Linked DNA regions of Bremerella alba. The protein of the gene in region 1 interacts with the protein of each later gene in a pairwise test. Links are inferred from orthologs where the notes say so. Each region holds a gene or a part of one and is shown on either strand. Other genes may lie near its edges. The genes, in order: lpdA and odhB.

Region 1 (16,057 bases):
TCGATGTTCTTTTCTTTGTCCAGCAGAACACGGAAATCGTTATACCGATTGGACTTCTGTTTGTCGTACTGCTTCAGCGCTTGGTTCAAATAGCTGTCGTCGATATCGCACATGGCGACCAGGTTTTGCCCACTAACACCGCGAACGTTCGACGAGGCACGGTTCTGTACGCCGATGCACGCGATATCCAAGAGCTCGTTGGGTGACTTCGATTCGGCGGCTGAGGCCAGCTGATGAAATCCGGTGCCAGCGACCATCGTGGCGGCAGCAGACCCTTGGAGAAAGTGACGACGGCTGAGTTTCGACTGTGGCATGGGCAGGCTTCCTCGTGGCATAAGAAGATAGGAGGTAGGTAGGCGATAGAAGGTTGTTAAGATTATTGTCGACTTTCGCGCGGACTGCAAAGCTCTTCCCAACAGAAAGGAAGCTTTAACCCGCTAAGTTGTATTGCGCTACCCGCTTGGGTGGTTCAGGTGGGATGCTCTGGGCTGGATAATTGCCGGGCGCATTCATGGCATGTGGTCGCAGGCCTTGTTTGATCTAAGCTGCGGCCAGAAGGTTGTTTTCTGACTTAGGGTTAAGCGTTACCCCTTGCCAATTAAGTAGGGGTGCGGCACAATGTGTGGTTTCCACCCGGTCTAAAGTTTTGACCAGGGAACAAACGTGGATGTAGGAATCACGTTTTCGTCGCTTCATTGCGGTATGGTGATTCCTGGAAATCGAAATTTTAGGAGTGAATCGCACATGGGCCATTACACAGGTCCCAAGGCCAAAATCAACCGTCGTCTCGGTGCCATGATTTACGAAAGTCGCGGCGCTATGCGTGCGGCTGACCGTCGGCCTAACCCCCCCGGCATGCACACCCGTCCGAAGCGCCCGTCCAACTACGGTGCTGCTTTGATGGAAAAGCAAAAGATCAAGCATTATTACGGTGTCGGCGAAAAGCAGCTCCGTCGCTATTTTGCCCACGCCAAGCACAGCAAGGGCAACACGGGTGAAAACCTGTTGTCGTTGTGCGAACGCCGCCTGGATAACATCGTTCGTCGTGCCGGTTTGGCACTCACACGCTGCCAGGCTCGCCAGGGGATCGTTCACGGTCACTTCCTGGTTAACGGGCAGAAGGTCGACAAGCCGTCCTACCAGATGCGTCCTGGCGACGTGGTGAGCGTCCGCAATCGTGAAAAGCTGCAGATCCTTTATCGCAGCGTTCATGGCGAATCTTCGGGCGAACCGGCCGCGTTTCTGACAACTGAGCCAGAAACACTTTCGGTAACCTACGACGCCGTTCCAGGCCCGGAAGATATCAGCCTGCCAGTGGACGTGAACATGGTGGTCGAATTCATGTCGCGTTAATTTCCGAAATCAATTTTTCGGCAATTCGCAGCAATTCGTAGATTTCAGAGGGATTCCGGCACGACAGCCCGTCGCGGAGTCCCTTTTTTTTTGGTTCAATGTCCCACTGTTACCAGTCGAACTTGAGACGCATCTCCCCACTACAGCATCTCAAGTAAGTAACTCAACTTTGCCTTAGTAATTGCTAGAGAGACATCATGGCTCATACCCAATTGGCGGTCATCGGTGGTGGTCCCGGGGGCTACGCAGCAGCATTCTTGGCTGCCGACGAAGGAATGGAAGTCACCCTCATTGAAAAAGACTCGCGTCTGGGGGGGACGTGTTTGCTGCGTGGATGCATACCATCCAAAGCGCTGCTGCACGTCGCACGCGTCATCGACGAAGTCCACGAACTGAACAAAGACTGGGGTGTCACCTACAGTGAACCTCAGATCGAACTCGACAAGCTCCGTGCTCGCAAAGAAGGGGTGATCAAATCCCTGTCGACAGGGCTCGGTCAACTTGCCAAAAAGCGAAACGTGACCGTCATCAAGGCCAAAGCCAGCTTTGTCGATTCGAGTACGCTTGAATTGGAAGGGGACGACCCCTCCATTCCCGAAGGCGGCAAGCTAACCTTCGATCACGCGATCATCGCGACCGGTTCGGTGGCTGCTATGCCGCCGGCATTCCAGATTGACTCGCCACGGGTAATGGACTCGACCGGTGCGTTGGACCTGCAAGATATTCCCGAAACCATGCTGGTCATCGGTGGTGGCTATATCGGCCTGGAAATGGGCTCCGTCTATGCTCATCTGGGTACGAAGGTCAGTGTCGTGGAACTGACGGACGGGCTTCTGCCGGGTGCCGACCGTAATCTGGTCAAGCCGCTGGCCAAAAAGCTGGAAGGACTGTTCGAGGGACGCATTTTCACCAATACCAAGGTCGGATCGCTGGGCGATCGCGACGGTAAGGTTGAAGTCGCGTTCGAGGGCCCGAACAAGTTCGGAACATTCAAGTACGACCGCGTCTTGGTTTCGATCGGTCGCTGGCCGAATACCAAGGGAATTGGTCTGGAAAACACGCAGTGCGTCGTCGACAAGCGTGGTTTCATTGGCGTCGATAAACAGTTGCGTACAGCCGATCCGAAGATCTGGGCAATTGGCGACGTGACCGGCGATCCGATGCTCGCCCACAAGGCGACCCACGAAGGGCGTACCGCCGCCGAGGCCATTTTGGGTCATCCGGTCTCCTTCGAGCCTGCAGCCATTCCGGCCGTGATCTTCACCGACCCCGAAATTGCCTGGGCAGGGCTGATGGAAGGCGAGGCCAAGGCGATGGGCAAAAAGGTCGATGTGGCCATGTACCCTTGGGCGGCTAGTGGACGTGCCCAGGCATTGGGCCGCACCGATGGCTTGACCAAGTGGATCGTTGACCCTGAAACACAGCGTGTTTTGGGCTGCGGGATTGTCGGACCAGGTGCCGGAGAGATGATTTCCGAAGCCGTTTTGGCTCTGGAAATGCGAGCCGAAGTCTTTGACCTGACCTCGACTATCCACCCGCATCCGACCCTAAGTGAGACGGTTATGAATGCTGGGGAGGTATTTTTCGGGACTGCCACCGAAATTTACAAACCCAAGAAGAAGTCGTAAGGTCTTGCCACTAAATAACTTGTGGTTTTAATTGGGCTTGTGCCGATTCTGCTACTTGCAGAAGACGGAGAGGGTTCGCCTACCACTCGCTGACAAATACGGTCAGCGCGGTAGAATTCAGACTCGAAGCCCGCCTCGGGCCTAAGCCGAGATTGATCTTTGAGATAAGTTAATCGAGGGTTGCTTCGCCAGACAACGTCGCGCAATGAAGTCGCGGCGGAAGAGAATTTTCCCTGGCGCAAAGCAACGGACTGTAAAAAGGGAAGTTGCATGGCGAACGCCAAAATAATGCCTGCTGAAGAGAATTTGATGCGGAACAACCCGTCGACCTTTTCGGCAGACGTGGACCCGGCTGAAACGCAAGAATGGCTCGACTCGCTCGACTACGTTCTGGAAGGAAAAGGCGATGACCGGGTTCGCTTTCTACTTTCGGCACTAGAAAATCGTGCCCACGCACGCGGCGTCGATGTGCCGTTTGCTGCCAATACGCCGTACATCAATACGATTCACTCCTCGGAACAGCCGGCCTACCCAGGCAACCGAGAATTTGAACGCCGCATCAAGAGCATCATTCGCTGGAACGCGATGGCGATGGTCACGCGGGCCAACAAAAACTTCGAGGGGCTCGGTGGTCACATCAGCACGTTCGCTTCGAGCGCTACGCTGGTGGAGGTCGCTTACAATCACTTCCTTCGCGGTCGCGGAAGCGGCTATGAAGGGGACCAGGTTTATTTTCAAGGGCATGCCTCGCCGGGGATGTACTCGCGAGCGTTTCTTGAAGGTCGATTGACTGAAAAGAACCTGGAGAACTTCCGCCGTGAACTGCAGCCGGAAATGGGACTGTCGTCCTATCCGCATCCATGGCTGATGGAAGACTTCTGGGAATTCCCCACCGTTTCGATGGGCTTGGGGCCGATCTGCTCGATCTACCAGGCTCGCTTCAATCGCTACTTGCAAGACCGCGGTCTGAAAGACACCAGCAAGACACGCGTCTGGGCGTTTCTCGGCGACGGCGAATGCGACGAACCCGAAACACTGGGTGCGATCAGCCTGGCTTCGCGTGAACAGCTCGACAACCTGACCTGGGTCATCAACTGCAACCTGCAGCGTCTCGATGGTCCTGTCCGCGGTAACGGCAAGATCATCCAGGAACTGGAAGCTGTCTTCCGTGGTGCTGGTTGGAACGTCATTAAGGTGGTCTGGGGAGCCGAATGGGATCCGCTGCTCAAAGCCGACAAGACCGGCCTGCTGGTCAAGCGAATGGAAGAAGTCGTCGACGGTCAGTACCAGAAGTACGTCGTCGAATCAGGCGAATACATTCGTAAACACTTCTTCGGCAAGTATCCCGAACTGCTGGAACTGGTGAAGAACTACTCCGATGAAAAGCTGCAAAAGCTGACTCGCGGTGGTCACGATCCAGAAAAGGTTTACGCAGCTTACAAAGCGGCTACCGAATGCAAAGGCAAGCCGACCGTCGTCATTGCCAAGACGATCAAAGGCTACGGTTTGGGCGAAGCGGGCGAAGGTCGCAACGTCACCCACAACCAGAAGAAGCTCAACGAAGAAGAGCTACGCGAGTTCCGCACACGCTTCAGCATTCCGATCTCGGACGAAGAAGTCGTGAAAGCTCCGTTCTATCGTCCGCCGGAAGATAGCGCTGAAATGCGTTATCTGAAGAAGCGACGCGAAGAACTGGGCGGACCGGTTCCTTCTCGCCCGACCAATCATCCGACATCGCCAATCCCGACCATGGAGGAATACAAAGAATTCCTCGGTGGCAGCAAGGGAAAAGAAATGTCGACCACGATGGGCTTTGTTCGCCTGCTTTCCAAGCTGTGCAAGGACAAGAACATCGGCCAGAACATCGTGCCAATCGTGCCCGACGAGTCGCGTACCTTCGGTATGGAAGGCATGTTCCGCCAGGTCGGTATCTATGCCCACTCTGGCCAGTTGTACGAGCCGGTCGACTCCGATCAGCTGATGTACTACAAGGAAGCCAAAGACGGTCAGATCCTGGAAGAAGGGATTACCGAAGCGGGTTCGATGTCGTCGTTCATCGCGGCTGGCAACGCCTATTCGCAGCACGGCATCAACATGATTCCGTTCTTCATTTACTACAGCATGTTCGGCTTCCAGCGGATCGGTGACCTGATCTGGTGTGCGGCTGACACGCGTGCCAAGGGTTTCATGATCGGCGGTACGGCAGGGCGAACCACTCTAAACGGCGAAGGTCTGCAGCACCAGGATGGCCACAGCCATCTCAATGCGATCGCCTTCCCCACGGTTCGTTCGTACGACGTTTGCTATGCCTACGAAACGGCTGTTCTCACGCTGGATGGGATGTCCAAGCTGTACGAGCAAGGCGAAACGGCCATCTATTACATCACCGTAGGAAACGAAAACTACGCGATGCCAGAGATGCCCGAAGGTGCCGAGGAAGGGATCATTCGCGGAATCTACAAGCTGAAATCGCACGAAGCCGAAAAGCCGCGTGCCAAGGTTCAGCTGATGGGTAGCGGAACGATCACCCGCTGTGTGCTCGACGCGGCACAGATGCTGGCCGAAAAGTACAACATCGCCAGCGATGTATGGGCCGCCACCAGTTACACCGAACTGCGCCGCGATGCTCAGGCAATCGAACGCTGGAACATGTTCCATCCGACCGAAACGCCGAAGAAATCGTACCTTGAGACGATCATGGATGGGGTCGAAGGGCCTTTCATCTCGGCGTCGGACAACGTTCGGGCTTGGGCTGAACAGATCCGTCCTTACTTGCCTGGCAACATGGTTGCTTTGGGAACCGATGGGATGGGCCGCAGCGAAACTCGCGAAGCTCTGCGACGTCACTTCGAGGTCGACGCCGAGTCGGTGGTCATTGCCACGCTTTACGAGTTGGCTCGTACCGGCAAGATCGAGCGAACTGAAGTCGCTCAGGCCATCAAGGATTTAAATTACGACGCGGAAAAGCCAAATCCGTATTTTGCCTAACGGCACATTGGTAGCAGCGTCGGTCGGACAGACCCCCGGCCGACGAACGCTTTTCCATGCGACTAAAAATACGCATTCCTAGCAAGGTTATTCACCATGGCAATAGACGTACAACTGCCTGATCTGGGCGATGGGATTGAATCGGGAGACGTGCTTGTCGTTCACGTTTCGGTGGGCGACACGGTCGAAAAGGGACAAACCCTGATCGAGATCGAAACCGACAAGGCAACCGTCGATGTTCCCAGCACCGAGGGTGGCAAGATCGAAAAGGTCCACGTCAAGACCGGCGATACCATTGCGGTTCATGCGCCGATCGTGACTTTGGACGGGGCTGGTTCCAATAACGCGTCCCCTCCACCTGCCGCTGAACCACCGCAGGAAGAGAAAGCTCCGGAAGAGCCAGCCGTCAAGGAAGAAGCTCCTGAGCCGACTCCGGCCAAGCCAGAACCGAAGCAGGCTCCTGCACCTCAGAAGGCGGCTCCTGCCCCGGCGACGCCACCACGGCTGACCACGCCACCACCGGCGCCCGTTGCCGATGCTTCGAGCACCGACGAAAGTGTACCGGCCGGTCCGGCTGTGCGTCGCTTTGCCCGCGAAGTGGGTGTTGATTTGCGAAACGTCCAAGGCTCTGGCCCCAACGGTCGCATCGAACGAGACGACGTTCTGCGAACCGTTCGCGATCTGAATCAGGGTGGCGGTTCGGCTACTCAGGCAGGTGCGACTTCGGCTCCGGCCGCGACTGGTTCGTTGCCATCGCTTTCCGGCGAGGCGCACGAGGACAAGTACGGTCCGGTTCGCATCGAGAAGATGAAGAAGATCCGCAAGGTGACCGCCGCTCAGATGAGCAAGAGCTGGACCACCGCACCACGGGTCACCAACTTCGACGACGCCGACATCACGGCCCTCGAAGAGCTGCGTCAGCAAAGCAAGGACGACTACGCCGAAGCGGGCGTCAAGCTGACCACCATGCCGTTTCTGATCAAGGCCATCGCCGTAGGGCTGCGTGAGCACCCGGAATTGAACGCCTCGATCGACATGGAACAGGAACAGGTCATCTACAAAGACTACGTGAACGTCGGCATCGCTGTCGATTCTGATCGTGGTCTGATGGTGCCCAACATGAAGAACACCGATCGGATGTCGATTCCGGATATCGCACGCACCCTTCAGCAGACGGCTGCCGACATTCGCGGCAACAGTTTCGAGATGTCGACCCTGCAAGGCGGCACTTTCACGATCAGTAACCTGGGCGCGATCGGCGGCACTTACAGCACGCCGATCATCAACGTCCCGGAAGTCGCCATCCTGTTGGTTGGCCGCTCGCGGAAGATGCCGGTTGTGGTGAAAGATCAGATCGTGGCTCGCCTGATGATGCCGCTGAGCTTGTCTTACGATCACCGCCTGGTCGATGGAGCGACGGCTCAACGGTTCCTGAACGACGTGAAGTCGCTTCTCGAGAATCCCAGCAAGTTGCTGATGGCTCCTTAGTGTGCCGAGCTGACTCAACGTTGAACGAACATGCCCCCTCGCGTTGGCAAAATGCGAGGGGGTTTTTTTGTGGCGATTGAAGGGCAATGTGGCCCGATCGAGTGCCACCTGAAGGGATGCAGTGGAGTGGTCTCTGACTGGTGGTTATAATCCAATCAAAATAATTCGATATCTAGTGTATTGGTGGCCATGGCTAAGCTTCACATTACCTGTCCCAACTGCAGTACCCGTTATCCGGTCGCCGATGAGAAACTTGCCGGCCGGCGGGTCACCTGTAAAAAGTGCAGCGAAAAGTTTGTTGCGGAAATTGAAAGTGACGCGGTGCCGGCCCTCGATCCGTTTGCGGCGTCGAGTCCAGCCAGCGACCCATTAGGGGACGATCTGTTTGGCGATTTCACGTCATCGTCAGCCGCTGCGTCGCCGGCGTTGGGATCGCTGCCCCCGAAAAAGAGAAGCAGTTCCTCCGGATCGTTCCCCGTGATACCGCTAGTGTTGGGTGGCGTCGGCGTGCTGGTGGTGGTCATCTTAGTTGTCACGGTGATTTCATTTGCTTCCGGCGGTTCCGACCGGCCCTTTCAGATGAACGCCGCCCAGCAGCAGTTTAGTAAAGAGGACAGCTACAAGCAGCATTTTGACGTAACAGAAAAACAATTTGACAACATGCTTCAGTTCCTTACAGCGATCGAAGCGATTCAAAGCGAAGAGGACTTAAAGCAATTCGACGAAACGGTCAGAGGCCTGACTCAGGAAATGGAGTCATTAACCCATGGAGTCCGCAACATTCCACCGCTGCCCAAGGACATGCAGGAAAAACTAAAGCGAGAAGTCAGGCAGCAGCTTGATAGCGTAGAAGGTAGGGCCAAAGCTGCCGGACAGAAATTGGCGAAGTACACCAGTAATGCTCGTGTTGCGTATGCTGCCCAGCAGTATCATCAATCCCACAGCTACCTGGGTGGGGCTTTGGGCGCGGCCAATACTCGGTCGGACACGCGAAGGGAAGAAGTCGATCGCCAGCAAGCAATCAAATACGCCCATGTCCAGAATCCGCAGCAACTTCCCCAACTGTTGTATGAATTTGCCTTAGCCGATTACGCTAAAGCAAAGCAGGTTCTAAGTGTTCCGATGCCTCCTGATCAAATCAAGAATAAGGTAGACGAGATCAAGAGGCTGTATCAAAACATCCGTGAGTTCTCGCAAGATCTCGCCAACATCCCAGCCTTTCATGGTAACGTGGTTGATCCGGCTATCGAGAAGTACAAGTCCGATGTGCAAGAGATTCATGATTCGAATCACTTTCCGCTGGAGGGTCTCGCTACGAGTGGACTCCCTTTCATTGCGAATTCAACGGCTAAGGTGAACCTGGGCTTGTCGAACGAGATCAGGGGGAACTGGGAAACCATCAACGGCGAACGTCCCCACGCCGATTCCCAGGGTAAGGTTGGGCCGATGTTCCACTGCTTCACGCCCGAAGAGTTGGATACGTTCGTGCAGCGACATCAGGCTTACAAGTATCGAATGCCTGATCGCCGGTATGTTGTGATGTTCATCGATGAGCGATACGGACCAGAAATCGAAAAATGGAAGGCCCTGAAATATAATAACCGTTGCGAAGAGATGAGCACTAAGCTCATGAAAATTATATGGAAACCGTCCGATGAGGGCGAAGATTTCCACAGCATGGTGACCTCCGGTTACACGCTGAAAGTCCAAGAGATTGCCGGCGAGAACGTTGTGGTCATGTCGTACGACGAAAGTGTCCTTAAAAGGCGGGATGATTCGAAGTCTTCGGGATCGCGAGGGCGTTTAGTAGGCGGGCTTCCCTTTGGTGGCATGCCCGATATTCGTCGCCCTAGAATGCCTCAGATGCCAGAGCCAGGTTCGCAATTCGGTCCGCGTTTTCAACCGCCTACCGGGCTTGATTCAGCGAATCCACCGAGAGAGCCAACTGCGGGGCCTCGTGGCCCTCGCTTTGGGTCCCCTGGAATGCCAAATATGGGATCTGCAAGACGAGATCCTGCCCAGGAAGCGATTGAGAGGTTGGAGCAGCAATACGGTAAGGACAAATTGGTCCGCCTGGAATTCAAGACAATTACCTCGGACCAGGCCAAGCAGGTTCGGGAAATCATCAGGCCGTGGAGTTTGGCTCAGGCTTATGTCAATTGGCTTGATCCCGAGATCAACCAACGTGTCATCATGTTCCCTTACGATGGCGACATCGACGAACTGGCCTCGAAGATTACCTTTGGCGAGGTCGATGAGGTCCTCGCCAAGCAGCGTCGAATCCGCTTGAAATCGGTCTCGCTTCCGTAAAACACGCTCCGGTAGGTTACGATAACGTCACGTAGAGTGCGAACCGAAAATCGCATTGGGTGCATCTAACGCGATTTAAGAAAGTTCATGATCGTTATGGAAACGTTGAAAGCACAGATCGTCGAGTACAGCGAAGCTAATGAGTACGTTGCTACTCATTTCGCGACGGCCGTCTGCAATTCGTGCAGCGGCGATGTGTTCGAGCTTTTGATGAACGAAGAGGAAGGCGTTGCCGCTCGAATTTGCGTTACTTGCGACGAAGAACATGGCATTGGGGACAGTGACCAACATATCGCCAAGGTCGAAGAGATCTTTGATGTGCTCTGTACGTGCGATGGAACAAAGTTTCGCATCATGGCTGCTGTCTCTCTTAGTGATGATAGCGAAGACGTTCGCTGGTTCTACCTCGGTTGCAAGTGCGTCGAGTGCGGGCTGTCCGGCGTATACGGTGACTGGAAAAACGAATTCCATGGCTATCAGGTATTGCTAGACAACGTGTAACGACGGACCGTGAACAGTGATTCAACACACGAAAGCCGGTGTGCCGGACTCGATTGTCTTATGAACGCCAGTCAGCTTGTTCAGCAGATCATCGAAGACCCGATGTTTCTTAAAACACTGTCGCCCGACGAAGGGACCGCATTGGTTCCCAGCTTTGTTCAGGCATTCAACGAGCACAAATTGTGGCCGCAGGACGCGGCCAGCGTTATCGCGGAATGCAGTCCGACCGACGAGCAATTGCTAGGGCTTCTTCAAAGCAATTGCGAACGCTCTCAGAAGCTTGGGTTACACATCATTTCTCAGCTGATAGAGACTGAGAATGATAAGCTAAGAGTTCGCACGATCCTGGCTCAAGAGGTGCTCCGACTTCTGCAGACGGATTCTTTTCGTCCGAAGCGAAAAGGTATGAGGGGATTATGGGGATGGGCAGAATCCAGCAGCATTGGGATGGATATTAAGAAACCTATAGCTTCATAGTCGGAGAGTAAGCCTTGGTGGTTATTCGCGCCATACTGGCAGTCTTCATTGGCCTAGTGGTCGCATTTCTATTAGTGATTGCTGTCGAATTATTCAGCGCGGTGGTTCATCCGTTTCCTGCAGACTTTGGCGGAACGGAAGACGAGGTTTGCGCCCACGTCGAGAAATATCCGGCCTGGGTTTTGGCCGCGGTCTTGCCCATGTGGGCGATGGCCGTGTTTGGTAGCGTGTGGATCGCCCAGAAGATTGGCGATCTGATTGCGTCCCTAATGGTCGCTTTGCTGCTATTGATTGCGGTGGGGTTTAACCAGTGGATGCTGCCGTATCCGATTTGGTTTGAAGTCGCGAATTATGTGGCTTTTCCGTTAGCGACATTGGGTGCGATTGGAATAAACCGCACGACGGTAGATTCGTCGTGGAAAGAAGATAGGAAAACGAAAAGTCCTTCACCCTAGCCCTCTCCCAGCGAAGGGAGAGGGAAGCGTAGGTTGGCTAGGTGGACGCTTGACTTAGGTCAGCTTCCAGCCATCGGGCAGGCAGGCACCTTTTTCGACGACGGGGATGCCGTCGACGATGGTGACCCCTTCTGGGTATTCTTTGTCCGGCAGGTTATCGCAGTTATCGACGCGGACGTTATTACCGATGTGGCAATTTTTGTCGACGATCGCTCCCTTGATGACGCTGCCTGATCCGATCTTCATACGAGGTCGACCGGACGATTCGTGGGCTTCGGTTTCCGTTCGCGTTGCGTAGTAGTCGCAGCCCATCAGCACCGAGTCTTCGATGGTGACGTTTTCTTCGATCACGCTACGCAGGCCGATCACGCTGTTCTTGATGGTACAGCCTTTGCCGATCTGGCAGCCGTCGGCAATCATGCTGTTGCTGAAACTGCCTTCCATGACCATTGTCGGCGGCAGGAAGCGAGCCCTGGTGAAGATCGGGGCTTCTTCTTCGATGAACTCAAACGGTGGCTTCGGAGCCAACGTGGCGAGATTCGATTCATAGAACGCTTTGATCGTTCCGATGTCTTCCCAGTAGCTATCGAACATGTGCATCTGCACTTTTTTCGCTCGAATCGCAGCAGGGAAGATCTCTTTACCGAAGTCCTGGTAGTCGGTCTTTTCCAGCAGCTCGACCAGGGTGTCGCGGTTAAAGAGATAGTTGCCCATGCTCGCCAAACAGTCACGACCATTCGATTGAATCCCGCGGGCGTCGATCCAAGCTGGGTCGGTTCGCACGTGGGCCAATTCTTCGGGGGTCTGGGGCTTTTCGACGAAGCCGTTGACGCGGCCTGACTCGTCGATCTTCATGATGCCCAATCCGCTGGCGTCCTTCGAGTGAACCGGCAGGCCTGCGATAGAAACGTCGGCGCCCGACTCGATATGCGAGTCGAGCATTTCGCGGTAGTCCATCCGGTACAACTGATCGCCGGAAAGGATCATGACGTAGTCGATACCGTGCTGCTGGATATAACGCAGGTTTTTACGGACCGCATCGGCGGTGCCTTGGTACCAGTCGGAGCCTTCGCCGGCCGTTTGCTGAGCGGCCAGTAATTCAACAAAACCACCGCTAAAGTGATCGAAGCGATACGTCTGGCGGATATGGCGGTGCAAACTCACCGACATGAACTGCGTCAGCACGTAGATGCGGTTCATCTGGCTGTTCAGGCAGTTGGAGAGGGGGATATCAATCAAGCGGTATTTGCCCGCCAGCGGAACGGCTGGTTTCGAGCGGTATTTAGTCAGGGGGTAAAGCCGTGTACCTCGGCCTCCGCCTAGTACTAAGCTGATGACATTACGCATGGGTCACCTTCTCTCCAAGAAAGAAAAGCATTGGGTGATATTTCAGTTGGTGGCGTTCGAACGATAACGGGCAAGGTTGCCACTACGCAAGCCAATGCGTACCGGGCCACGCAATATTCGCGCAACTTTACGCAATTATTGCGCCGCAACGGATACGACGCCTACTTTCGATAAAATCCGCGTCGACGCTGCGCGCTATAGCGTTCCAGGGCTTCGTTGATGATCGGCAGAGCCATTTCAGAAGGCAGAATTTCGTCGACCTCAACCGACTTCCCTTCCAACATCTTGTAGTCTTGGAAGAAGCGTCGCAACATGTTTCGACGATGATTCGGCAGATCAATCGCTTCATTGTAGGAAGAGAATTCCGGGTCGGTCACTGCGACGGCGATAATCTTATGATCGAGCTTGCCGCTATCGACCATCGTCATCAGGCCGACCGCGCGAGCGGTGATCAGCGTCAGCGGGGCCACCGGTTCCTGGCAAAGGACCAACACGTCGAGCGGGTCGTCGTCTTCGGCGAGTGTTTGAGGGACGAAGCCGTAGTTGGCCGGATAATGAACGGCCGAATAGAGCATACGGTCCATTCGCAATAGTCCCGTATCTTTGTCCAGTTCATACTTGATGCTGGACCCAGTGGGGATCTCGATGACCGCACAGAATTCCCTTGGGATGTCTTCACCGGGGGTCACGTCGTGCCAAGCGTGCGTCATAGATGCGAATCTTCCTTAAGGAACAGGCTTTTTCCTGATTCCAATTGGTTTACCAAATTGCCATATTCGGTCCGGCTTCTCTGTTAGGCATAGTCTAACGGAAGCGAATCATTGCTTGTAAGCATCCGTCGTAAGTTGCGCCGCGTCAACCGCAGCCAGCGGAGCTAAGTTCATTTCACAACGAAATTTACGAGACGACCCGGAACGACAATCGTTTTTACGATTTGTTTTCCTTCTAGAAACTCTTGCACGCGAACATCCGATTTCGCGAGAGCTTCGAGATCGTCCTTCTTAATGTCGGCTGGAACCGTAATACGGCCGCGAACTTTGCCCATAATTTGCACGGGCACTTCGATCTCGTTGTCCTTGGTGTACGACTCGACAAACTGTGGCCAGGGCTCGTAGGCCAAAGTGTTGCTGTGCCCCAATAATTGCCAAAATTCTTCCGCCAAGTGAGGAGCCAAGGGCGAAAGCATCAACGTGAACCACTCCATGGCTTGTTTCGGCCGTGTCGATTCCTTGGTGAAAAAGTTCGTGAACTCCATCAAGCGGGCAATCGACGTATTGAAGCTGAGGTTGGTCAGGTCGTTCGTGACGCTCTTGAGCGTACGGTGGAGCATTTTCTTCTGCTCTTCGGTGGGCTCGACATCTTCAATGGCCGCGTTGAGCACCAACTCTTCCGCGTTGTGATCGATGAGCATTCGCCACGCTCGGTCGAGGAATCCGCGAACCCCCTTCACGCCATCCATCGCCCACGGCTTGGTCGCTTCGAGTGGACCCATGAACATTTCGTAAAGCCGAAGACTATCGGCGCCAAAATCTTGAACGACATGATCAGGGTTTACGACATTTCCGCGGCTCTTCGACATCTTATGCGCCCGCGAGTCGATCCGAATGCTGTGATCGGCAGCAAGCACGAAGCCATCCCCTTTCTTAAGGACATCGGCTTCAGTCAGCGCAACGGACTTGATCGGGGCACCCTTCGCATCGGCGAGCGAACCGTCTTCCTGCTTCTTGACGAGGTTGCTACCGACCCAGGTGCCGTCTTCCGTCTGAAAGCCCATATACTCGATCTCGCCCAAAATCATCCCTTGGTTGACGAGCTTTTGAAACGGTTCAGGCGTCGAGATGTACCCGCGATCGAAAAGCACCTTGTGCCAGAAGCGGGCATACAAGAGGTGCAGCACGGCGTGTTCGGCACCTCCAATGTAAAGGTCGACCGGCATCCAGGCCTTTTCTTTTTCGGGGTCGACAAAGATCTCGTCGTTCTTCGGGTCGATGAAACGAAGGTAATACCAGCACGAGCCAGCCCATTGGGGCATGGTGTTCGTTTCGCGTTTGTACTTCACGCCGTCGATCACTGGATAAAGCCACGACGGGTCGGCTTTTTCGAGTGGCGGTTCCGGTCGCCCGATCGGTTTGTAATCTTCGATCTGCGGCAAGTCGACCGGAAGCTGGTCGACCGGGACGGCGCGAATCTTGCCGTTGGGCTCGCCGTTGGCGTCGAGTTCTTTGAGGATTGGGAAGGGCTCGCCCCAGAAACGCTGGCGACTGAAGAGCCAATCGCGAAGCTTGAAATTGGTTGCTTCGCGGCCAAGACCGTTTTGTTCGAGATCGAGAGCGATCTGCGCCTTCATCTCGCCGGTCTTCATGCCGTCGTATTTACCCGAATTGATGGCCACGCCATCGAAGGTCGCACAGGCGGTTCCGGCCAAGACCGCATCGCGATCGATGTCGGACTTGTCGCCCGGATCGACCACGGCAATCACCGGAATATCGAACTTCTGAGCGAACTCGAAGTCGCGATCGTCGTGGGCAGGAACGGCCATGATCGCGCCCGTTCCATAGCTGGCCAATACATAATCGGCGATCCAGATCGGCACAGGCTGTCCCGTAACCGGGTTGATAGCATGCGAGCCAGAGAAAACGCCGGTCTTCTCTTTGGCCAATTCGGTGCGTTCCAAGTCAGACTTGAAAGCGGCGGTCTGGCAGTATTTCTTAACGGCTGCGGCTTGGTCGGTGGTGGTCAATTGGTCGACAAGCGGATGTTCCGGAGCAATCACCATATAGGTTGCCCCGAAAAGCGTGTCGGGGCGTGTTGTGTAGACGCGAAGCACATCGCTGCCCGGCTTGCGGGGATAACCGAGTTTCTTCCGCTCGATTTCCCAGGGGGTGTACTCCAGGTCGGTGCCGAGAAAGAAATCGACTTCTGCGCCGACGCTGCGGCCAATCCAGTTTCTTTGAAGCTGCTTAATGCTATCGGACCAATCGAGGGACTCGAGATCGCTCTCTAACCGCTCGGCATAGGCGGTAATGCGGAGCATCCACTGGCGAAGAGGCAAACGCTCTACCGGATATCCGCCACGTTCGCTCTTACCGTCGATCACCTCTTCGTTCGCCAATACAGTGCCCAACTTGGGGCACCAGTTGACCGGGGCCTCGCTGACGAAGGCCAATCGATGCTCGTCCTGGTACTCGCGTACGGCCTCTTCACCGGCGGATTGGACATCGTCGGGAATGGGAAGCTCGGCGATAGGCCGGCCTTTGCCGGCATCTTGGTCGTACCATGTGTCGAAAAGAAGAAGGAAAATCCACTGCGTCCAGCGGAAATACTCGACGTCGGTCGTAGCGACTTGACGCTGCCAATCGTAGCTAAAGCCGAGCATCTTCAATTGGCGGACAAACTCGCCGATGTTCTTTTCCGTGGTCTCGCGAGGATGCACGTTGTGCTTGATCGCATACTCTTCTGCCGGAAGGCCGAACGAGTCGAAGCCCATCGGGTGTAAGACGCTTTTGCCTT
Region 2 (16,177 bases), on another replicon or contig:
GCGCTGCGTCTCTTGCGGGGGACCAACGAGATCGAAGTTCGCGTAAAACTTCCCGAACATCAGCGCGAGGATGTTCATCACCTGGAAGACTTAGTCATAAGAACGCCCAGGGGTGCCGAGGTTCCTCTCTTAGACGTAGCGGACGTCGAGCGAAACCAGGCATTCACTTCGATTAACCGCCGTGATGGTCGTCGCGTGATCAATGTTTCGATGGATATTGAGCCAAAGCGGGCGATTACCCAGGTAATTACTGCGTTGAAAAATGAGGAACTTCCCAACCTGCGGGAAGACTACCCCGGCCTGACATGGACCTTTGAGGGAAGCGACGCTGAAATGCGGCGGGCAACGGCCTCGTTATGGGGATCGTTTGGGCTCGCGTTAGGGGTGATCTATGCTTTGTTAGCGATCGCTTTCCGCGGCTACTTGCAGCCGCTGATCGTTCTGGTGGCGATCCCGTTTGGTATCGTGGGAGCAATTGTCGGGCACATTTTGCTGGGCTACGACATCTCGCTTGTGAGCCTGATGGGAGTGATCGCGTTATCCGGCGTGGTGATCAATGACTCTCTGATCATGATTGACTACGCGAATCGCTACCGAGGAGACGGTTCTGCTTTCGATGCGATTTCCCAGGCTGGTCTTAGGCGGTTTCGCCCCATTATGCTCACGACGGCGACTACGTTCGGCGGCCTTGTGCCACTAATTTTCGAGACTTCCCTGCAGGCGCAATACATCATACCTATGGCCATCTCGCTGGGCTTCGGGATCCTCTTTGCGACCGGCATCATTCTGGTATTGGTGCCGTGCCTTTACCTGATTCTGGAGGACATAACCAATTGCTTTGCGACTAAGAAGGCTTAGTTCCAAATCTTGACGAAGGACGACCGAACCTAGTCAGAAGCTTCGGTCTCTGGGAAGGTATGGTCACCATTCGCCCGTCCCAGCCATCAGATTTGAACAAACTACAAACGCTATTCGAGCGTTTCGTCCGTAGCGCAGACTGGCTTCCCCCAGGTTCAGACAAAGAGTCAGACTTTGCGAAGACAAGTGAGGGGGAACGCGTATTTGTGGCGGTCTCAGAATCAGACCAACTGATCGGAGCAGTTTCCGTTTGGGAGCCAGAATCTTTTATCCACTGTTTGTTTGTGGATCCTGACTATCAAGGGCAGGGGGTTGGTACCCAATTGCTTGAATCACTTGCCCCGTGGTTGTCGTTCCCCTGGAAACTCAAGTGCCTGGCAACCAACCATCGAGCGATCCAATTTTATCGTCGCCGCGGTTGGAAGAAGCTTGAAACAGGCACTAGCGACCACGGAACTTACTTCCTCCTCTGGCGAGAAGCTGCTGCCGTTTCCACCGATTAACCAAGTGTCCAACAACTTGAAGCGTTGACGTCAGGAAGTATGGCGAATTCTTAGCTTGGTCGGAACGAGGATCTCAGATGGCTTTTCATCGCTTTCCGATTGAATAACACTCACGGCCGCCTTGAGCAGGGCAGGCAAATCGTGAGCAACTGTGGTCAAAGGTGGATCAAGCAACGAGGAAAATTGAAGGTCATGCCAACCGATGACAGCTACCTTATCAGGGACAGAAAGGTCAAGACGACGTAATGACCGGCATACAGCGACCGAATTGAAGTCGGTATCACATAGAATCGCATCCGCGCCGATGTCTTCGACTAAGTGACGACAAATCTTGTCGAATCGAGGATAGGTCGTCGGATCGTTGACCAGCCACCCCTGCGTATCGACGACAATCTGGTCTTCGCATAGTTCCTTGTCATGCTTGGCAAGTGCCTCTCGATAACCAACGATCCGATCGAGAATCGATGGCGATTTGCGTTGCTCCGTGAGCAGAGCGACCTTCTTACGGCCTGTTGAGACTAGGTGATCGATCGTTTCCATGGCGCCGCTACGCACATCGCTAATCACGCGGCAAGTTCCTTTCCCCCCAGGATTCTCGAGGACCGTAAGCACGTTTTGCCGAGACTCGAATAGCTTACCAACTTCGTCCCACTGCTCTTCATTTTCGTAGGCGAGGTACATGACGCCGTCGACCCAACCGGCGTCGAGGTCTTGAACGACCCGTTTCAGCCCGTCTAGTTTGGGGTACGACCCCACCGATAGCAGGCGAAGCCCTAGCTCTTCCGCTTCGCGTTGCAGTTCGGCTGTGACTTTTTGCGTTAAGAAGTTACGAGTTTCCCGAACGACCAGTGCGACCACGTTGCTTTTTTTGCCGGCCAACTGCTGAGCAGCGATATTGGGTCGATACCCCAAATCTACGGCTGCTTTTCGGATGACTTCGGCGGTTTCTTCCGAAACACGAATTCGTCCGTTGCCGGTCCCCATCAGCACAGCCGAAGCGGCCATGCGCGAAACGCCTGCCACTTCAGCGACATCTTTCATGCGGACAGCAGTTCGTGCAGTCTTCTTGGCCATCGTCATTACGCTTGTTATATTACTTCAAATGGGTGGAACGCGATTCGCATCGACTATCCCGCGATATTCTCTTGTTTTTAGTCCATTGCCTCAAATTCGGCAAGTAAAAAACATTAAATCCAAGACTTCCCGCTTTCCGTACGACAGGACTAGATTTAACCCCAGCTACGACCGTGTCAGTCCGGTCAACACTTTGCTCTTTTAAGAGTATGCATCCAGCGTTGACTCTCGTTGCAAGGTGTTAGAATTGCGATACAGTTTACGACGATAAGCCGAAACAAGTGGTGTAGTGCTTTCGACTTCCCATCGAACTGGTCGAAAAACTCCTGTGAGTTGCCTTTCAAGGTACATAAAATAGCCATCGCAATCTTCATTTTGAGCAAAATTTACCCAACCGGTAAATTTGAAATAGACGATTAGGTTGGCACGTTGTACGCTAATGCGTTTTTATTGCGGCAGAAATCCTAATAGATGGATTTCGCATTCTCGAATACTAATTAGGTCCCTCCTTTCATCACATAGCGGTCAGGCTCCCCGATAAAGGATGCGGGGTACCCCAAGATGAATCCCTCCATGGCAACTTCTGGCAGGACCTTTCAGCTCAAGCCAAGCTTTTGCATGTCCCGAAACCGGCAGGAACAGGCATGGTTCGATATAAGCATTTTCGAATCCTAAAAGATGCGAAAATCTTTGAATTGTCAGGGTGTGCAGACCTTAGGCTACCTATGCTCCGTGGAAGAATCGCGTAAAACTAGAAGTTCAAGAGGCATCGCGAAAAATGATCTCAGATAGTTCCCCAAGGCAGTCCCAAGCGGAGTCGGCAGAAGAGCTCGACCTAGCGTGCTACAACGCTAGTTATGTCGAGCAATTGCTGTCAAAGTATCAGGACGACCCGAACGGTGTCCCCGAAAACTGGCGGGACTTCTTCGACAAGCAGGCGGCAGAGAATGGAATATCTGCCAATGAGTTGGGAGGCCGTGCACCTTCGTTTCAGCCTCGCAGCATTTTCCGCGAATCCGGGGGAGATTCCGGAGGCCCGGTTAGTGGAGTCGGAGGCAACATCAAGCTCCAAAAGGTGCAATATCGCGCCGACCAGCTGGTAACCGGCTATCGCACGCGTGGGCACTACAACGCCCAGCTCGATCCGCTCAAGCTTAATAAGCAGGTACGAACGCCTCTTTCCCTCGAATCATTCGGTCTGACGAAGTCGGATCTCGATGAACGAGTCTACTATACGTGCGGAGAGCAAATCGACCAGATTCCGTTGCGAGAACTCGTTCAGCGGTTGGATGGCCTGTATTGCAATCACATCGGTTATCAGTTCACTCACATCGACGAACTGAACGTCCAGCAGTGGCTGATTGATCGCATCGAGCGGCAATCGCACATCAAAGAGCTGCCCAACACCGTTCAGAAGTTAATCTTGCAGCGTCTGACCGAAGCGACCGTTTTCGAGGAATTCGTTCGTAAAAAGTACGTCGGGGCCAAGACGTTCTCGCTGTTTGGCTCGGAAATGCTCATTCCGATGCTCGACTTGTTGGTGGACCGAGCGGCTTCCAACAACGTTCGGGAAGTGGTGCTGGGGATGCCCCACCGGGGCCGCTTGAACGTGCTCACGAACATCATCGGGCAACCCCCGCGAGAACTGTTTGCTCAGTTCAACGATGTCGATTTCCACCAGTTCATTGGTGGTGGCGACGTCAAATATCACCTGGGCAATAGCGTCGATAAAGTGACGACTTCCGGAGCTGAAGTCCATCTGTCTCTCTCGTTCAATCCGAGCCACTTAGAGTTTATCAACACGGTGGTGCTGGGACGTCTGCGAGCGAAACAAGACCGAACCGGGGATATCAATCGCCGCAAAGGGATGGCCGTGCTGATTCACGGCGACGCGGCCTTTATCGGCGAAGGGATCGTCCAGGAAACGCTTAACTTGAGCCAGTTAGATGGTTACAAGGTCGGTGGAACGGTCCATATTATTGTCAATAATCAGATCGGCTTCACGACTTCCGTCGATCAATCGCGCAGCACACGGTACTGTACCGACATCGCTTGCATGCTGCAGATTCCCATTTTCCACGTCAATGCCGACGACCCCGAAGCCGTGGCTGATGTGGTTTCGATGGCGATGGACTTCCGTGAGAAGTTCCAGCGTGATGTCATTATCGACTTGGTTTGCTACCGACGTCTTGGTCATAACGAAGCGGACGAACCTAGCTTCACCCAGCCGATGATGTACAAGGCGATCGACAAGCAAGCGCCCATTCGTGAAAGCTACCTTGATCGACTGGTTGAGCAAGATCGGATTTCGGTCGAAGAAGCCAACGAGATGTCGGACAAGTACCAGGAGTTCCTCAAGGGCGAATATGACATCGCCCAAGAGATGAAGGAACGTTCCTTGCGTCGTCCTGAAGGTGTCTGGGAAGAATTCGACGGCGGCCTAGAGCCCACGGCGGAAGACCCAGAGCATGATCCAGCCGACGAGTGCCCCGAGACGCAGATTCCGGTCGATCGCTCGGCTGAGATTCTACGGATGTTGGCTACTGTGCCGGAGGACTTTCACCGCAACCGCAAGCTAAGCCGGATCGCTGAACAACGCAAAGAGATGGCCAACGGCGAACGTTTGTTGGACTGGTCTTCTGCGGAAGCTTTGGCATTTGCGACTCTTTCGATGGAAGGGCATCGCATTCGGCTTTCCGGCCAGGACTGTCAGCGTGGTACATTTAATCAACGCCATTCGGTGTTGCACGATACCAACGACGGCCACGAACACAACATCTTCTCGAATCTGTCGCCCAAGCAGGCCCCCGTCGAGATCGTCAACAGCCCGCTCAGCGAAGCTGGCGTATTGGGCTTCGACTTCGGGTATAGCTTGGACTATCCCACGGCCCTGGTGGCCTGGGAAGCACAGTTCGGCGACTTTAGTAATGCCGCCCAGGTTATCATCGACCAGTTCATGGCCAGTGCGGAAGACAAGTGGCGTCGTTTGAGTGGTCTCGTGCTACTGTTGCCGCACGGCTACGAAGGCCAGGGGCCAGAGCACTCAAGTGCCCGCTTGGAACGTTTTCTATGGTTGGCCGCGGAAGATAACATTCAAGTTGCCATTCCGACTACGCCAGCCCAGTACTTCCACGTTCTTCGCCGACAAATGAAGCGATCGTGGAAGAAGCCGTTAATCTTGTTTACCCCTAAGAGTCTATTGCGTCATCCGGCGGCCGTATCTTCGCTTGAGGAACTGGCCAGCAACAAGTTCGAGCGGATCATCAAAGACAACCGCGAGAACCCCGAAAAGACGTCGCGAGTGATTATGTGTAGCGGCAAGGTCTACTACGATCTGGCTCACTATCGCGAAGAACATCAACGTCACGATGTAGCGATTATTCGCGTTGAGCAACCTTATCCGCTGAAGAATCACACGGTTCAGGCTGTCCTCGATCAATATGAAGACGGCGTCCCCTTGTATTGGGTCCAGGAAGAACCTGACAATATGGGCGTGTGGCCTTACTGGAAACTACGATACGGGCATCGTATGTTCGAGCGATTCCCTCTTTCGGTCATCGCCCGGGAAACATCTTCCAGCCCGGCAACCGGATCCAAAGCGGCTCATGAATTCGAGCAGCAACAACTACTCGAACGAGCCTTTAACGATACCTAGAAAGGACAGCTGCGGAAGATGACCATCGAATTGAAAGTACCTGAATCGGGCGAGTCGATTCAGGAAGTGCAGATCCTAAAGTGGCTGAAGAGCGAAGGGGACAACGTTTCAGAAGACGAAGACGTTGTCGAATTGGAAACCGATAAGGCTTCCATGGATCTCGCTGCTCCGGCCGATTGCACGCTCCAGAAGATTTTGAAACAAGAGGGCGAGATCGTTTCGGTTGGCGAAGTGATCGCGCTCTTTGAAAAAGGTTCCGGCAAACCAGCTGCAAAGTCGGCCAAGAAAGAAAAGAAAGCCGCGCAGCCAAAGGCCGAAGCCCCGACAGATTCTCCAAAAGACGGTAACGCGAAGTCCTCGTCGAGCGATGAAGATAGCCAAGCGACACCGTCAGGACGTCGAGAACTGCTGAAACACGGCCTCTCGGCTTCGGACGTTTCGCCAGCGGGCAAGACTGTTCGCCGCGAGGACGTCGAGAAATACGTTAACTCGATCTCCAGCCGCCCCAGTTCCGATGTTGGTAATCGAAATGAGTCGGAGATGGAAGAGGTCATTCCGATGAGCCTCATTCGTCGCCGTATCGCTACAAAGCTGGTCGAAGCCCAGCAGAAAGCAGCTCTGCTGACGACATTCAACCAGGTTGATATGTCGTACGTGATGGATTTGCGAAAACGTCATGGCGAGTCTTTCCAGAAACGCTACGGCGTCAAGCTCGGCTTCATGTCGTTCTTCACCAAAGCGTTGATCGACGCCTTGAAAGCGCACCCGGAACTGAATGCCGAAATTCGCGACGAGACTAATATCGTCTATCGCAATTACTTCCATATCGGTATCGCCGTTGGATCGGGTAAGGGCTTGGTGGTTCCAGTGCTTAAGTTCGCGGAACGAATGAGCTTTGCTGAGATCGAACAGTCGATCCAAGAATTCGCAGGTCGTGCCAAAAGCAACCAGTTGAAGCCGCAAGAGCTATCGGGCGGTACCTTCACTATCAGCAATGGTGGTGTGTACGGATCGATGCTCTCGACACCGATCGTCAATCCACCTCAAAGTGGTGTGCTCGGTATGCATGCGATTGAAGAACGCCCGGTGGCCGTGAATGGTCAGGTTGTGATTCGCCCAATGATGTACTTGGCGTTAACTTACGATCACCGGATTGTGGATGGTCGCGAGGCAGTCACTTTCCTACGACGCATCAAAGATGCAATCGAGGAACCATCGCGAATGCTGATTGAAGCCTGATCGCACGATGTAAAGAGATTTAAGGAGCCGGTGATATTCACCGGCTTTTTTAATGCGCTATAGCATCACGGCTCGACGCTATCAGCACTTTCTCGAACGTGCGATACGATAGATCTCGCATCCGTTTGATCAAGCAGTTGTTTCGCAAAGTCGACCTCGAACGGATCACCATTGGCAACGACGAGGAAAGCCCCCTGACGCACTTCATCCTCGTACTGGGAGACGTGGTCTTCGTGGACCCCCCAGCCGATCATGGAACCCAGAAACCCACCCACGATTGCACCGGTGAGCCCCACGGTAATTGGGCCTGCAATCAACATCAGTCCAAAGCCTGGGATCGTCAGAAGTGGGGCTGCCATAAAGAAACCTAGCAAACCACCCACGCCAGCGCCGAGAACGGCGTCTTTATCCGACTCGTCCCCATATTGGAGGTTGTTGGTCGACGAAAGATCTTGATGAACGCTGTTTGCCACCAACGAGACTTGCTCCGAAGGAAACTTGCTCTCATCGAGCTTGTTGACGGCCTCTTGAGCTGCCGTAAAGTCGTCGTAAATCGCGACGATGCAGTGTCTGGACATGGATTACCCTCCTACCGAATTTTAGCGGAATAATACGTGAGAATCACGCTTATTTCATTATCTAACGAGCCGCAAAGGTCATGCCTTTAACCAGATTGGCGAGCAATTTCTGAGATAATTACGTCCAATTGGTACGGCAATTGCAATTCTCTGGGAAAACCACATCGCTTTCTTCAAAACGGAGTTTAGACATATGAGCTCGCTAGTCTGCCCTGAATCGCCATCGACCGAAGAACAACGTCTTACCAATCGCTCGCTCGCCGAAGCATGTCGCGAAGTACGACGCTCTTGGAGTACTAAAGAGCGGGCTCGTCGCAAGCAATTGGCCGAAATGAAACAAGTGGGGCTCCTGCTCAACACAATCAATATGAACACGTTTCTTAAAGCAGTAGCCGCCAGCTAGTTCAGCTTCTAGAACCCCGATCGGCCATCCATTGCGGATGGCTTTCTTTATGAACTAAGGTCTTAAGACTGGGTGGGCATTGATCGCTTAACGACCTATCACGCGGTAATCATCTCTCCAGACTGCTTTGCCACGCTCTCGGTGTCGTAAATGCCTGATTAGGCACCATCGCAAACATCAACAGTAGTAGTCCGACCATCATAAAATTCTGCCCCGCTGGGGGGATCTCGGGAGATAGGGTAAACCGAGGGACCAGGATCATAAATAGCGATCCTACAAGTGTTACCAAGTGGGCATAACGAGTTGGTTCCCAAAATGCCAATGTGGCAAGCAGGATGACCAACCCGCCCAATCCAAAATCGACCAGCGAATCGACGCCTGCTCGGTCATTCGCTCGGAAGATAAATGGGCTGCACAGTAACCAGCAGCCAAGCATGAATTCAACGACTCGGGCCCACATTGTTATTCACCATTTCTTTCAGCTAACGGCAATGTCATTTCTTCGATAACTCGGCCACTTTCCTCGGTCGGATAACCACAAAGGGCCATCCACAAGGTGCCAACGCGTCGGCTGCGTCGCCACACTTTCCAAAGGAAAAGAAGCGAGGAATAGACTTCATCATATGCCAGGTAGATCAGCCCCAGTGAAATTGCCGCCGTAACCAGGCAGAGAAAGCACCACTGTCCAAGGACGAATGTCTGCAGCATGACAAGAATGACGCTGACAACGCCCAGAGGAATGACATCGATGCCAAACAAGATGACAATCCAAGGACGCTCGTACCAGCGTCGCGTAGAACCGGCCAAGCCAAAGATGGCATCTCCCAGATACGCAATCGCACCCAGTGCCGCATCGGGTACGCCTACCCAACGATCCATTTTCTTGGCGATCTCTGAGCCGATCACCTTGGCACTTTGCTCACCAAATACAGGGTCCCAGACGTAACTGATCAATCCCCATTGAAATGCGGCTAAGTGCGAAGCAATTAACGCGGCCAGAAATGCCAATACACAAACGGGAACCCGTTGGGACCAGGCCGACGGATTATAAGACCACGGACTTACGGGGGCGTGATCCATTGAACCTTGTATCACGGTATTGGGAAGAGGGGAGTTCATGAGTTCATCCCCTTGGGCTCACTTGGTTCCAACGAACCCAAGTGGTTGACCTGATAGAATTCAATCGGATTTTCCTTGAGCCGCTCCAAAATTCTTGGCAATGTTTCGCGAAGAGAATGGTTGGGCGTCCATCCTAGGCATTGTTTTGCTTCGGTCGCATTAATTGGGTAATTCTGATCGGCCAGATCGACCATCCAAGGTTTAATGAAGGGTTCTTCCTCTTCACACGAGGCCATTTTTTGCTTGATCCAAGCGCCTGCTTTGGCCATCGTGGCAGGAATTCGTATGGTGGGCCAATCTTTGCCATGGAGGTGCTGGCCAATGGCGTCCTGCAGCTGTTCGTAGCTCATGACATCTTCTTCGCCGATCAGCAAAGTCTTGAAGTTTGGTAGCTGATTACGTCGATCTACGGCAGCCACGATGCTCTGGGTGAGGTCATCCAAGTGGATAAATGATTGGCCGCAGTTTTCGTCCCCAGGAAAAAAATAGCTCTCCATCTGTTTTTCATAAATGCGCTGGATCTGATTCGAGATAGGCAACGAATGCCCCGCATCATCGTAAACGCCTGCGATTCTGAGGATGAGAACCGGAATGTCGCCATGTTCCTCACGTAGCAGTTTCTCGGTGGCCAATTTCGACTGAGGATAGGCCCATTCCGCCGCGGTGGGGGATTGCTCCGTCAAGCACTGCCCCACCGCGACCGACTTCATCACAAGCAAGCTGCTGGTGAACTGGAATTGCTCGACATGCATGGGGTGCAAATTTTGGATTAACCGCCGTGTTCCTTGGATTGTAAGCTCATCGTAGAGAGGACTTTCTTTCCCGCTAAAGTCGTAATAGGCCGCTAAATGAACAACACTGGCCAAATGATCGCCATGATTAGCTCGAAGTTCGGATAATGCCTCGGCAACGCTCTCATCTTCGATCAAGTCGACTTGAATCCAATGATCGACGTCCGCCGCTTTCTGCTCAGGAGGATGCAAATCCATGCCCACAACCGTGTATGACTTCCGCAGTTCCGGAACAATTCGCGACCCGATAAGTCCCCCGCTTCCAGTTACCAGTACTACCGGACGTTGAATCTGTGCCGTATTCACTTATGGTCCCTCCTTTTACTTCGAAATAGGTAATCGGTAGTAAAAAGAGCAAGTTCAATGCCAAGCTTTTTCCTGCAATCTCGCTGGGCAGTTTGTAAAGATGAAGGGACGAAAACCAACAAACGAAAATCAAGGTAGTGGCTGATGATTGCAAGGACCCTGCTCAAGACAAGGGGTTAGCAGTGCAGAATTCGACCGGCGATATCACTTAAAGGCCTTAAATGTTAAGGTCAATGTTAAGATTTTGCGAGCATCTCTCGTAGCGGGTTGTGATGCTTGAGTACACCACTTAGATTTTGTGTCTGACGGGTGAATTTGCGGATGCTTTGGGGATCTCTCTTAAAAAAACTGAGGGGCTCAAAAAAGCAATTCGCCGGAGGCATGTCGAGTTAAAAGTCTCCCCGCCAATGGGGGTGAATTGCAAGGGCTCGGCAAGTCTCTTATCACGATCTTGAATAACATCCTGGTAATCCTTTAGTGGGGAAACGACCAAGTATGCCAAACACTCTATCAATCTTGGGCTCGTATGTCGCACTGGCTGCCATGATGGTTGCCACGGTGGGCTGTAGCGGTGGGAGCAATCCCGACGCAGTTAAGCTTCAGGGGGCCGGGGCAAGCTTCCCAGCTCTTTTATATGGAGCATGGTTCAAGTCCTATTCCAACGAACACGACGACGTTCAAATCGATTATCAATCGGTGGGCAGTGGTTCTGGTGTAAGTTCCGTAATCGATGGTACTGTCGATTTCGGTGCCAGCGATTCTGCGATGAGTGAAGAGGAAATGGCCAAGGTCGAACGCGGCGTTCAGTTACTTCCGATGACCGCTGGTGCAATCGTGATCGCCTACAACTTAGAAGGTGTTGACGAATTGAAGCTTTCACGAGAAGCGTATGCTGGTATCTTCCTCAAAGAAATCACGAAGTGGAACGATCCTAAGATCGCCGCCACCAACGAAGGCGTGGAACTGCCTGACCAAGATATTAACGTCATTGTTCGATCGGACTCTAGCGGTACGACCTACGTCTTCACCAAGCACTTGGCCGCGATCAGCGAGAAGTTCAACAGTGATGTTGGCGTTAATAAGGCCCCAAACTGGCCCGTTGGTACCAAGAGCAAGGGTAACGAAGGGGTCACCACTTCGCTAAATCAGACGCCCGGTTCGCTGGGCTACGTCGAATATGGCTTTGCCGAAAAGACGGGCCTCTCAATGGCTTCGCTGGAAAACAAGTCCGGCAAGTTCATCAAGCCGACGATTGAATCGGCTCAAGCTGCTCTCTCAGCCGTTGAGTTTCCACCTTCGTTGATCGCGTTTCTACCGGACCCGGAAGGGGAGGATTCGTGGCCGATCGTTACTTATACCTGGATCATTGCCTACAAGACGTACGACGACCCAAAGAAGATGGAAGCGTTCAAGGAAATGATCAAATATTGTCTGACGACAGGACAAGAATCGAGTGAGGAACTCGGATATATTCCTCTTCCAGAGACAGTTACCAGCAAGGTTACGGCCGCGTTGGATAACATCACCGCAAAGTAGAATATTTGCCCGGGCTTGGTGAGTAACTCACCAAGCCCGTTTCTTTCAACCAACAACATGCTGCGACATCTATGGATCATCCAACAAGGTCGCCGATCTCTCGACCTCCGACGGCTGTCGAGCGAGGTATCGATCGAGTTTTTCGATTTGCCTGTTCGTCTTTTGCCTGGCTGACGATTATCGTCATGGCTTACATCGTCTTCGAGATTAGCTGGAAGGCGAGCCCAGCCGTTCAAGAGTATGGGACGGACTTTCTCACCGGCCGTACTTGGGACCCGAACACGTCCGAATACGGAATCCTCCCTGAAATCTGGGGAACACTCTATAGCTCGCTTCTGGCCCTATTTATCGGCTCGTTTTTCGGAATCGCCGTGGCTGTGTTTCTCAGCGAAGGCTACCTGGGCAACTTCGTATTTCAAATTTTAAGACTGTTTGGAATTCAATTTCATCGATTCTGGGGCAAGCTGCCGACTTGGTCTGAAGGTGCCCTGAAAAACCTGGTGGAATTGCTCGCTGCGATTCCCAGCGTGGTTTACGGTCTGTGGGGAATCTTTGTGGTGATGCCCATGCTGCGTGAACCATGCAATTGGCTTCACGAAAATATGGGGTGGTTTCCCCTCTTTAGTACACGCTACCAAGGCCCCGGTATGATTACCGCGTCTTTTGTGTTGGCGATTATGATTCTCCCGACCATCTCCGCGATCAGCCGTGACGCGCTTGTCGCCGTTCCGCCAAAACTGCGTGAGGCCTCTTACGGTCTGGGGGCGACGCGCTGGGAAACTATTTTATCCGTCGTACTGCCAACTGCTTCCGGTGGCATCTTTGGTGGTATCGTTTTGGCGTTCGGTCGGGCATTGGGTGAAACGATGGCCCTGGCGATGCTCGTGGGAAATATGAATACCGTCGATGTTTCTATCTTTTCACCTGCCAATACGTTGGCTGCACTACTGGCCAATAACTTTTCGGAAGCGGGAAGCGACGAAATGAAGGTCGGCGTCCTGATGTACGCCGGGATGGTCCTGATGGCCATCACATTGGTCGTGAATATATTGGGCGCACTGATCTTGCAACGGGCAACCTCTGGCCTGAAAGGAATGCGTTAATGGCATCTCCTGAAAATGAATCGTCGCCATTGGGCGAAATTGAGCTCCGTCAATTGGAACGGTCGCTCCGGAAACCGCGAACTTTGCTGAGCATGTTTCTCAGCTTATTCACCTCTGTCCTTACGTTCGCTGCCTTGGTGCCCCTTGTTTCCGTGGTGTTCATGCTCTTCTATCGAGGGGCATCCAAGCTGACGCTATCCAACTTTTATGAATTGCCTCCCACGGCATTTGAGGAAGGGGGCGGGTTCGGAAATGCCTTGATCGGGACAATCATTATGGTCGTCCTGGCGGCGCTGATTAGTGTGCCGTTTGGAATCATGGCATCGGTTTTTCTGGCAGAACTAGGTGCGCAAAGCCGAACGGCCAGTGTGGTTCGCTTTTGTGCCAAAGTCTTGAGCGGATTTCCTTCCATCCTGGCCGGTGTTTTTGCCTATGGTGCCGTTGTTTTGGTTACCGGAGGATTCTCCGCCTATGCAGGGGGGGTAGCGTTGTCCATTCTGATGCTTCCTGTAGTAATCCTGACCGCCGAAGAAGCAATTCGTATGGTTCCTTCCCGGATGAAGGAAGCTTCGATCGGAATGGGAGCTACGCAAACTCAGACATTGTGGTTTGTCACATTGCCAACTGCATTGCCGGGGATCATAACGGGGGTTATGCTGGCAGTGGCCCGTGCGGCGGGTGAGACGGCACCTTTGTTGTTTACCGCACTGTTTAGTAACTATTGGTCCATGTCCAACTGGTCACCAACGTCGATTGAACTTGCTGAGCCAACTGCCTCGATGGCGGTCCTCATTTACAATTTTTCTTCTTCGTTCGTAGACAACCAGAAAGAAATGGCCTGGTCAGCCTCATTAGTTTTAGTGCTGGTGGTGCTGGTGACGAATCTGATTGGTAAAAGCCTCTCATCGAGCGGACCGACACGATAAACGGCCGAAATAGGATCGATAACAACATGATCGATAACCAAGCTTCTGACGACACGGTCATCGACTGCGATGTGAAGGAACTGTACTACGGTACATTCAAAGCAGTTCGAGACACGCGTATTCCGATCAAGCAAGGACAGATTACCGCTTTCATCGGTCCGTCCGGCTGCGGTAAGAGCACCGTCCTGCGTTGCTTGAATCGCATGAACGACCTCATTCGAGGTTTCCGCTTCGAAGGGCATGTTCATTTTCGTGGCCAAGATATTTATGGTCAGACCATCGATCCGGTCGCCGTTCGCCGCCACATTGGAATGGTCTTTCAGCAGCCCAATCCGTTCGCGATGAGTATCTACAAGAACATCACCTACGGGCTTCGCATCAACGGTTACCGCGGTAACTACGACGAAGTCGTCGAGAATGCTCTGCGTGGGGCCGCGTTGTGGGACGAAGTGAAAGATAAGCTCAAGCAAAGCGGCTTATCCCTTTCAGGTGGTCAGCAACAGCGTCTGTGTATTGCCCGGGCAATTGCTGTGGAACCGGAAGTCCTTCTGATGGACGAACCCTGTTCGGCACTCGACCCGATCGCAACCCGCAAAATCGAAGAGCTGATGAAGGAGCTTAAGCAGAAGTACACGATCGCCATCGTGACTCACAACATGCAACAAGCCCAACGTGTCGCCGATCAAACGGCATTCCTTTACGTCGACACCACCCAAGGCGGCCGCACCGGCTACCTGGTGGAACGTAAGGAAACAAAGCACCTCTTTGAAGATCCACAAGAAGAGTACACCCGGCAATACATCCGCGGTGAATTCAGCTAGTCAATTGTTTCGATCACAAACGCGTTTGCGTTGTTGGTCGAACGAATTGGTAGTTCCGAGACGACAATCATTCGATCTCCTGGCACCACGAGCCCCAGCTTCTTGGCGATCGAAGTCGTCGTCGCGAGCATTTCAGCCGTGCTGCCTGGCGACTTCATCTGTCGGGAGACCACGCCATGGTAGACTCCCATCTGGCGAACGGTCGTTGGTAAATCAGAAAGTCCCAGAATCGGGCAGTCGATCCAATTCTTGGCGATAAGCCGGGCCGTCATGCTCGAGTGCGAGTAAACTCCCACTGCAGCAATTTCCTGCATCTTGAGGATATGCCGTATCGAGTAGGCCATCGCAGCCGTATTGGGCGGCTGACCAAATCCGACCTTAATAGGACGATCGGTAATTTCCATCAGGCTCTCGGTGGCGATGACCGTCTTCGAGAGAACTTCAACAGCCTGGAGCGGATAGCTTCCATAGGCCGTCTCTTCACCCAATACAATAGCGTCGGCATGGTCAAAGACGACATTCGCAATATCGAACACTTCGCTATTGCTGGGTTCCTCCGACTGCAGCATGTTCTTCAAAATGCCGCGATCAACAAGGCAGGGCTTGGCCCCAATTTGGCATTGTCGGGCAACCATTTTTTGCATCACAGGTATCGACCAGGTTTCCAGGTCCGAGAAACCCATTCCCGTGACGACCACCCCATCGGCTGATTGAATGATGCTGTCGATATCTCGATAGTTCCCCGCATGGTCGAGGCGTGCCATAACCGAGGCATCGCTACCAGACGCCGTCAGCACTTTACGGACTTCGGCTAAGGAATGAGCCCCCCGGGGAACCGAAGTCAAAACATAATCGACCTCGTGATTGGCAATCCATTTAATGTGGTTGGAGGCAATGCACGTCTCATTGGCAGTCGAGCCTTCACGGCACGGTGTGTCCACCAGCAACGTGATTGGCTGCTGAACTTTCCCTTCGACTTCACGAATTGCCTCGTGACGCTCATCCCATACGGACGGGTCATCTTTCGACAAGTCTAACAGGAAGGCATCCGCTCCGGCACGAACAAGCTTCATTAACTCGCTCGGTCGCGATGTGCTAGGACCGAGCGTTGCAGCGACCTTGGTACGCTTGAGCATCGCCGAGGATGTCGATTGAGATAATTCGATTGGCTCAACCAAAGTTCAGAAACCTTCCGTGTTAGTTAACCGATGCTGCGAATGATGCGATTCCGTCGACAGACGCGAGACTCCGCCGTCTCACGTCCT

Evidence for each region.
Region 2: the proteins of lpdA (region 1) and odhB interact in binary tests that used the Escherichia coli proteins (3 or more experiments, as listed by UniProt). The link is inferred for Bremerella alba from one-to-one orthologs.

The regions. Positions count from the first base shown.
Region 1 is NZ_JABRWO010000002.1:203,563-219,619, reverse strand. Bases 932-3,765 are described here. They hold lpdA (dihydrolipoyl dehydrogenase), read left to right. Parts: upstream 932-1,550; coding sequence 1,551-2,981; downstream 2,982-3,765. Other genes in these bases: aceE (pyruvate dehydrogenase (acetyl-transferring), homodimeric type), read left to right, coding at 3,270-3,765; rpsD (30S ribosomal protein S4), read left to right, coding at 932-1,353. In the rest of the region: HOV93_RS04075 (Gfo/Idh/MocA family oxidoreductase), read right to left, coding at 1-314; more of rpsD, read left to right, coding at 745-931; more of aceE, read left to right, coding at 3,766-5,969; HOV93_RS04055 (2-oxo acid dehydrogenase subunit E2), read left to right, coding at 6,066-7,457; HOV93_RS04050 (zinc-ribbon domain-containing protein), read left to right, coding at 7,647-9,767; HOV93_RS04045 (hypothetical protein), read left to right, coding at 9,855-10,268; HOV93_RS04040 (hypothetical protein), read left to right, coding at 10,329-10,745; HOV93_RS04035 (hypothetical protein), read left to right, coding at 10,763-11,200; HOV93_RS04030 (glucose-1-phosphate adenylyltransferase), read right to left, coding at 11,255-12,547; HOV93_RS04025 (inorganic diphosphatase), read right to left, coding at 12,709-13,257; leuS (leucine--tRNA ligase), read right to left, coding at 13,428-16,057. UniProt on the Escherichia coli protein: Lipoamide dehydrogenase is a component of the glycine cleavage system as well as of the alpha-ketoacid dehydrogenase complexes.
Region 2 is NZ_JABRWO010000006.1:320,589-336,765, reverse strand. The notes cover bases 5,265-8,218. They hold odhB (2-oxoglutarate dehydrogenase complex dihydrolipoyllysine-residue succinyltransferase), read left to right. Parts: upstream 5,265-6,108; coding sequence 6,109-7,329; downstream 7,330-8,218. Other genes in these bases: HOV93_RS12450 (hypothetical protein), read left to right, coding at 8,101-8,218; HOV93_RS12455 (general stress protein), read right to left, coding at 7,395-7,907; HOV93_RS12465 (2-oxoglutarate dehydrogenase E1 component), read left to right, coding at 5,265-6,090. Also shown: HOV93_RS12480 (efflux RND transporter permease subunit), read left to right, coding at 1-858; HOV93_RS12475 (GNAT family N-acetyltransferase), read left to right, coding at 918-1,361; HOV93_RS12470 (LacI family DNA-binding transcriptional regulator), read right to left, coding at 1,392-2,435; more of HOV93_RS12465, read left to right, coding at 3,214-5,264; more of HOV93_RS12450, read left to right, coding at 8,219-8,310; HOV93_RS26705 (SPW repeat domain-containing protein), read right to left, coding at 8,420-8,770; HOV93_RS12445 (vitamin K epoxide reductase family protein), read right to left, coding at 8,773-9,429; HOV93_RS12440 (NAD-dependent epimerase/dehydratase family protein), read right to left, coding at 9,426-10,526; phosphate ABC transporter substrate-binding protein PstS, read left to right, coding at 11,022-12,062; phosphate ABC transporter permease subunit PstC, read left to right, coding at 12,134-13,165; phosphate ABC transporter permease PstA, read left to right, coding at 13,165-14,091; phosphate ABC transporter ATP-binding protein PstB, read left to right, coding at 14,118-14,912; HOV93_RS12415 (pyruvate kinase), read right to left, coding at 14,909-16,048. UniProt on the Escherichia coli protein: E2 component of the 2-oxoglutarate dehydrogenase (OGDH) complex which catalyzes the second step in the conversion of 2-oxoglutarate to succinyl-CoA and CO(2).